DNA from 3 places in the Pseudarthrobacter raffinosi genome. Region 2 is predicted to be linked to each of the others. Evidence: riboswitches for the same ligand, from Rfam matches in the RefSeq annotation. Region 2 holds a riboswitch; each other region holds the start of a gene.

What was found. Region 2 has a riboswitch for S-adenosylmethionine ahead of NG697_RS11800 (DUF1737 domain-containing protein). Riboswitches for the same ligand answer to the same signal wherever they lie in the genome.
Region 1: linked by a shared signal. The riboswitch ahead of metX (homoserine O-acetyltransferase MetX) and the one ahead of NG697_RS11800 (DUF1737 domain-containing protein) in region 2 are both predicted to bind S-adenosylmethionine.
Region 3: linked by a shared signal. The riboswitch ahead of NG697_RS12245 (aminotransferase class V-fold PLP-dependent enzyme) and the one ahead of NG697_RS11800 (DUF1737 domain-containing protein) in region 2 are both predicted to bind S-adenosylmethionine.

Annotation. Positions count from the first base shown of each region.
Region 1 covers NZ_JAMXBG010000003.1:167,045-169,266, forward strand. Annotated here, with positions in the region: gene metX (homoserine O-acetyltransferase MetX) at 6-1,121, opposite strand; SAM riboswitch class IV at 1,134-1,248, opposite strand; gene NG697_RS04435 (VOC family protein) at 1,457-2,095, shown strand; gene NG697_RS04440 (CPBP family intramembrane glutamic endopeptidase) at 2,199-2,222, opposite strand, start outside.
Region 2 covers NZ_JAMXBG010000010.1:95,518-97,739, reverse strand. Annotated here, with positions in the region: gene NG697_RS11810 (O-succinylhomoserine sulfhydrylase) at 1-196, opposite strand, end outside; gene NG697_RS11805 (rhodanese-like domain-containing protein) at 193-606, opposite strand; gene NG697_RS11800 (DUF1737 domain-containing protein) at 603-878, opposite strand; SAM riboswitch class IV at 892-1,007, opposite strand; gene NG697_RS11795 (hypothetical protein) at 1,133-1,633, shown strand; gene NG697_RS11790 (acetyl-CoA C-acetyltransferase) at 1,642-2,222, opposite strand, start outside.
Region 3 covers NZ_JAMXBG010000011.1:29,112-31,333, reverse strand. Annotated here, with positions in the region: gene NG697_RS12245 (aminotransferase class V-fold PLP-dependent enzyme) at 1-998, opposite strand, end outside; SAM riboswitch class IV at 1,034-1,147, opposite strand; gene hisN (histidinol-phosphatase) at 1,307-2,119, opposite strand; gene rsgA (ribosome small subunit-dependent GTPase A) at 2,172-2,222, opposite strand, start outside.

The sequences.
Region 1 (2,222 bases), on a different contig from region 2:
CGGGCTTAGACGAGGAAGGTCTTCCGGAGTTGGACGCCGAGCTGGCCGATCTCGGTCAGGAAGCCGTCGTGGCCGATCGGGGCCTCAATAACGTGCACGTCCACGTCGCCCGGGAGGGCGTCAGCCAGCTCACGGGACTGGGACGGGAAGTACAGCCGGTCGCTGTCCACGGCAGCCACGAAGAACCTGGCGGTGGCCCGGCCCAAGGCCTCGTTCAGCGAGCCCCGCCCGCGGCAGACGTCGTGGCTCATCAGGGCGTCGGTGATGGCGATGTAGCTGTTGGCATCAAAGCGCCGCACCAGCTTTTTGCCCTGGTGGTCCAGGTAGCTTTCCACCTGGTAGCGGCCCCGCTCCCCCAGCGCTGCCGCCTGGAACGGCGACTCCGGGTGCTGGGCCGACCGTCCGAAGCGGCCATGGAATTCCTCGGCGGAGCGGTAGGTGATGTGCGCGATGCGCCGTGCCAGGGCCAGTCCGTCCTCCGGCAGCGGACCGCCGTAGTAGTCGCCGTTGTTAAAATTGCTGTCCTGGCGGATGGCGAGCGTCTGCGCCTGGGCGAATGCGATCTGTTCGGCGGTGCTGGCGGCACCGATCGAGATAACGGCGCACCGCTGAACCCGTTCCGGATAGGTGACCGCCCATTCCAGGGCCCGCGCGCCGCCCATGGAACCGCCCAGCACGGCGTACCAGCTCGGGATTCCCAGCTGGTCAGCCAGCCTGGCCTCGGCCGCGGTGGTGTCCCGCAGCGTTACCAACGGAAAGCGGGACCCCCACGGCTTGCCGTCCGGGGCATCCGAGGACGGCCCAGTGGAGCCGTAGCAGCCGCCCACGATGTTGATGGAGACCACAAAGAACCGGTCCGTGTCCACCGGCGCACCCGGCCCGGCCAGCTGTTCCCACCAGCCGGGCTCGTCGCTGTCGCCGCGCGTCACGTGTGTGCTTCCGGTCAGGGCGTGCTCAATCAGGACGGCGTTGGAGCCGTCCGCGTTGAGGGTTCCCCACGTTTCATAGCCGAGGGTGACTTCCGGGAGGTATCCGCCGGCTTCGAGCTCGAGTCCGCCGATACTGGCGTAACGGACCACACCGTTCCCGGGTTCTGCGGTACGGGAAATCGTAATCGTCATGGAAGGACCTTTTCTACGCGCTTGCCCACCGTCAATTGACCGGCAGGCCAGGTCCTCACCCGGGGCACCCCGCCGCAAAAGAGGGTTGCCGGCCAGCAAGCCGGGGCTGTCGCTGGCACTCATGACCTGCTTCGAGTGTACGAACAGCCCCGGTCTATTGCTAAGCGTGTGACTGGTTGTGACTTCGCGGGAGCCCTACTGCGGCTGGCCTGCCGCGTCTTTGTTGGGCTCCGCCGCACCCTTGGCCGCCCGGAAATGTCCACTCCTGACGCATCAGGATTCCGGTAAGGCTACCCTTAGCTGAGAGCCGGATCACAAAGTGCCAAGATGATGGCATGCGCATGGATCACGTCTCTTACGCCTGTGAACAAGATGGCCTCGTTGCCACCACCGAACGTATCTCGTCCGCCCTTGGCGTTGAAGCCGTGAAGGGTGGCGTGCACCCCCGGTTTGGAACCCGGAACATGATTATTCCCCTCGCGGGCCATAAATACCTGGAAGTCGTGGAGGTCCTGAACCACCCGGCATCGGACAAGGCTCCCTTCGGGCAGGCTGTCCGGGCCCGATCCGAAGCCGGCGGCGGCTGGATGGGCTGGTGCGTCGAGGTGGACGACCTCGCTCCGTTCGAAGACCGCCTGGGCCGTGCCGCCGTCAACGGCAACCGCAAGTTCCCGGACGGCCGCGAGCTGGTCTGGAAGCAGATCGGCATCCTGGGCCTGATCGCGGACCCTCAGGTCCCGTACATGCTCAAGTGGGAGGGTGACCCCGCCTTGCACCCGTCCAACGCCTATGAGAGCAACGTCAAGATGAGCTGCCTGACCATAGCCGGTTCCGCCGAACGCGTGACGGAATGGCTGGGCGAGCCCGTCGAGAAGCCGCTGGAGGATGTGGCCGTTGACTGGGTGGCTCCGCATGGAACCCCGGGCATCCTGTCAGTAACCTTCGAAACCGCTACCGGAGCAGTCACCATCTGATTGCACGTTCAATAGCTTCGGCCGCCATCAGCGGGTGCCAATGATGCCACCCACCGATGGCGGCCGAATCCTTTTAAGCTGGACCTGAGCCGGACAAACCCCCTTAGCCCAGGCCCACAGCCCTGCC
Region 2 (2,222 bases):
GGTTGCCGTACCGGGAGTAGACGAAGCGTTCGTCCTCACCGGTGAAGGCGCGCTCGGCGGCGGCAGCGGACTCGTAGACGAAGCCCGAGTTCAGGAAGACCGGCTCGGTGGTCTCCTGGAAGTTGGTGCGGTCCAGCCCGCCGCGCACCGCCTGCGTCTCGGCGCTCCAGCTGGCGGCGTCTGGGTTGAAGGTCACTTGGCTATTCCCAGATTGGTGGGCAGGCCGCGGTTCTTCCAGCCGTTGACGGTGCGCTCGCCGTAGCGGTCCGGCTCGCCCTCGAAACCCTCCAGGACGTTGTAGGAGGTGAAACCGGCCTGCGTCGCGGCGATGGCGGCGGCGATGGAGCGCTGGCCCGAGCGGCAGAGGAACACCAGTTCAGTGCCGTCGTCCACCGGGGCCTGCTGCGTCAGGTCGGTGATGAAATCCCGGTTCGGGATGCCACCCGGGAACGTCCACGGGATGAACAGGGGATCGTTGTCCGTGGCCTTCGTGTCCGGGATGCCGATGTGGGCCCATTCACCTTCGGTCCGGACATCCACCAGAATGGCGCCCTGTTCGAGTTTGGCCCAGGCCTGCTGCGGGGTGAGGTCTCCGGCGTAGCTCATGCGTGGCCCTCGCCGTCGAAATCGAGGTCATCCACGGCGGAGGCGACGGCGGCATCAGCGGTGGCGATGGCCGACGGGAGGATGAGTGCCTGCGCAACAATCACAACGCCGCCGTTGGACGTCGCGGCCGGGCTGCCGTGCAGGACATACCCTTCGGCCAAGGCAGTGGAAATCCGTTCACAGAAAGACCTGTCATCCGGCCCGGTGACAAGCCGGTACGACAGTTTCTCTTCGGGGGCGGGGGCGGGGGCGGGGGCGGGTGCGTCAGACACGACGGAACTCCTTCTTTCACGCTTGCAGCTCGAATGGGTCGATATGCCGAGTATTCACCTGAGGCACCCCGCCGCGAAAGGGAGGGTTGCCGACCGGCCAGTCAGGGCTTGGCGCCGGTTCTCATTACTCCCCAAAAACGTAACATCCGGCCCGCCCGGCCGCACCGCCGCCGTCGTCATGTTCCGTAACCAACGCGTTTTTCCGTAATCCCACCGTGCTTCCGTAACGCCGGCGCCGACGGGACAATCGGGTCATGGGGAACTTTCGAGGGCGTTCACTGACGGGCGCCTGGGCACGCGTTTTGGCTGTGACGTTGTGCGCCGTGCCGGTGCTGGTGGGGGTGACAAGCTGCCGGAACATTTTCGCACCGCCGCCCTGTATGCCGCCGGAGTTTTCCGTCTCGCCTGCCACCGCCCAACCCGGCGACCGGGTCACCGTCAGTGCCCCGGACACCACCTGCGATGCCCGCTACGGCAGCGACGCGCGGGTCCAGGTGACGGTCAAGGATGCGGCCGGTACCGCAGTGCTGGAGGAGCTCGCTCCCATGACCGACGACGGCGGCTTCACTTTCGTGTTCACCGTCCCGGCCGAGTTGGCGGCCGGGAACGCCGCTGTCACCGCCTACCCCTATGGCGTGGACTGGTGCGACGACACCGGAGTGAACAACCGGGCGGCTCAGGGGCAACCGGAACTGGTCCGGGTTTCGTGCGCGGAACGCTTGGTGCCGCTGGTGATCCTTGGACCCGGAGGCTGAACCTGGCGTCAGGCTTTGAGGATCAGGGCGTCGCCCTGGCCGCCGCCGCCGCACAACGCAACCACGCCTGTCCCGCCGCCGCGCCGGTTCAGCGCGAGTGCCTGATGCAGGACCAGGCGGGCCCCCGAGGCGCCCACCGGGTGGCCCAGGGCGATGGCGCCGCCGTCTGCGTTGATCCTGTCCGCGTCGATCCCCAGGTCCGTGGCGGACTGCAGCACCACCGAGGCGAAGGCTTCGTTGATCTCAATGAGGTCCACGTCGTCAATGGTCAGCCCTTCGAGTTTCAGGGCTCGCTCAATGGCGCGGGACGGCTGGGAATGCAGGGATCCATCCGGTCCGGCGGTCTGGCCGTGGCTGCCGATTTCCGCGATCCAGCTGAGGCCGGCCGCTTCCGCAGCTGCCTTGCTGGCCACTACCACTGCTGCGGCTCCGTCTGACAGCGGGGAGGCAGAACCGGCGGTGATGGTGGCCGCCGGATCCTTGGAGAAGGCGGGCTTCAGTGCCGCCAGCGTCTCGATGGTGGTGCCGGCGCGGATGCCTTCGTCGGCATCAATCACGACGGCGGGTCCCCGGCGCTGCGGGACCTCCA
Region 3 (2,222 bases), on a different contig from region 2:
GCTGCCTCGTGGGCGTGCCAGCGGTCGTGGTCCAGGGACGCGATGACCTGGGTGGCGCGGGCCAGAGTGGCCGCGCCGAGGACGTTGGGGGAGCCGCCCTCGTGCCGGGCCGGACCGGTGGCCCAGCTGACGCCGTCGAGCCTGGCCTCGCGGACGGCGCCGCCGCCGGCCAGGTGGGGCGTGCCAGCGTCGAGCCAGTCGGTGCGGCCCACCAGGACGCCGGAGCCGAAGGGCGCGTAGAGCTTGTGCCCGGAGAAGGCGAGGTAGTCGACGTCGTCGGTGCTGATATTGATGCGCCGGTGCGGCGCCAGCTGCGCGGCGTCCACCACGATCCGCGCTCCGTACTCATGGGCGAGGGCGGCCAGGGCCTTGATCGGGAGGATCTCGCCGGTGACGTTGGAGGCGCCCGTGACCGCGAGGAGGCTGACGTTGCCCTGCTCAAGTTCGGCGCGGAGGACCTCGAGGGTCCCCACGATGGTGTCCGCGGCGACAACGCTGCGGTGCGGGACTCCCTGCCACGGAAGCAGGTTGGCATGGTGTTCGATGTCCAAGTAGAGGACATCGCCATTGGGCCGTCCGTCCGTCGCCGGCAGGCAACCCGCCAGCAGGTTCAGCGAGTCGGTGGTGTTCCGGGTGAAGATGACGGAGTCGTCCGGGCGCCCGCCCACAAAGTCGCGCACGATGTCCCGGGCGTTCTCGTAGACGGAGGTGCTGATCTGCGACGCGTAGCCGGCGCCGCGATGGACGCTGGCGTAGAACGGCAGGATCTCGTTGAGGTAGGCCGACACGACGGAGAGGGCGGGAGCGGATGCGCCGTAGTCCAGGTTCGCGTACCGGACATGGCCGCCCTGGATCAGCGGTGCCTGGATTTCCGCCCCGGTGACCGCAGAGAGGGGGCGCCCTGCAATAGCGGCGTCATCGTGGATCAGCGCAGTGGCATTGGCGGGGGCGGCGTTGCTGGGAGAAACAGTGTTAGGGGAGACGGTGGCAGTTGTCACGGAGACCTCACTCTAGAAGGACTCCCGGTAACGGGAATCCGCGCTTGCCGTGTCCATTCCGGACCGGCCTGGTCGTCACCCGGGGCACCCCACCGCGAATGGAGGGTTGCCGGCCAGCAAACCGGGGTTTCGCGCTGGCACTCGTGACCTGTTAAGAAGCCTAGAACATCCGCCGCTGCAGAAAGGAAGCTCGGCCCAATGTTAAGGACTTTGTTACGCGCGTTTGAGGAACAGCCTCATTTGTCGAAGATACGACGGCGGACGCCCCCTTGAGGAGGCATCCGCCGTCGATAATTCGAAGAAAGTGCCTAGAGGAGATCGTCCAGATCCGGGTTCAGCCGCTTGAGCACCTCTGAGTGCAGGATGGAGTTCGTGGCCAGGGCGTTGCCGCCGAACGGCCCGTCCTGTCCCTCCAAGGAGGTGAAGCGGCCGCCGGCTTCCACTACGATGGGCACCAGGGCAGCCATATCGTACAGGTTCAGTTCGGGCTCGCAGGCGATGTCCACGGAACCTTCGGCCACCATGCAGTAGGACCAGAAATCGCCGTAGGCGCGCGTGCGCCACACGTCCTCGGTCAGGCCCAGGAACTCATCCAGGTTGCCGCGTTCCTTCCAACCGCCCAGGCTGGAGTAGGACAGGGAGGCATCCGAAAGTTTGGAGACGTCGGAGACGCGGAGCCGCGTTGCGGCGGCAAGGGACTTGCCCATGTACGCGCCGGAACCCTTGGCGGCCCACCAGCGTTTGCCCAGCGCGGGCGCGCTGACCACTCCCACCACGGGTTCGCCTTCGTCCACGAGGGCGATCAGGGTGGCCCAAACCGGGACGCCGCGGACAAAGTTCTTGGTGCCGTCGATGGGATCAATGATCCAGCGGCGGGAGCCATGGCCCGAACTGCCGAATTCCTCGCCCAGCACGGCGTCGCGCGGACGCGAGCGGGACAGCTGGCCGCGGATGGCTTCCTCCGCGGACTTGTCCGCGTCCGTTACCGGCGTCAGGTCCGGCTTGGTCTCGATGCGGAGGTCCAGTGCCTTGAAGCGGCTCATGGTCTGGTCATCCACGGAATCTGCCAGCACATGGGCAAGGCGCAAGTCATCGTTGTAGCTCGAAGCGGGTTGGATCATGGTTCCAAACTACCGTCTCAGGGCCGCAGTGTTGGGGACATCGGCGTCCCGTCTAGCCGATGCTGCCGAGTTCCTTGGTTTCCTGGCCCACCAGGCGGGGATC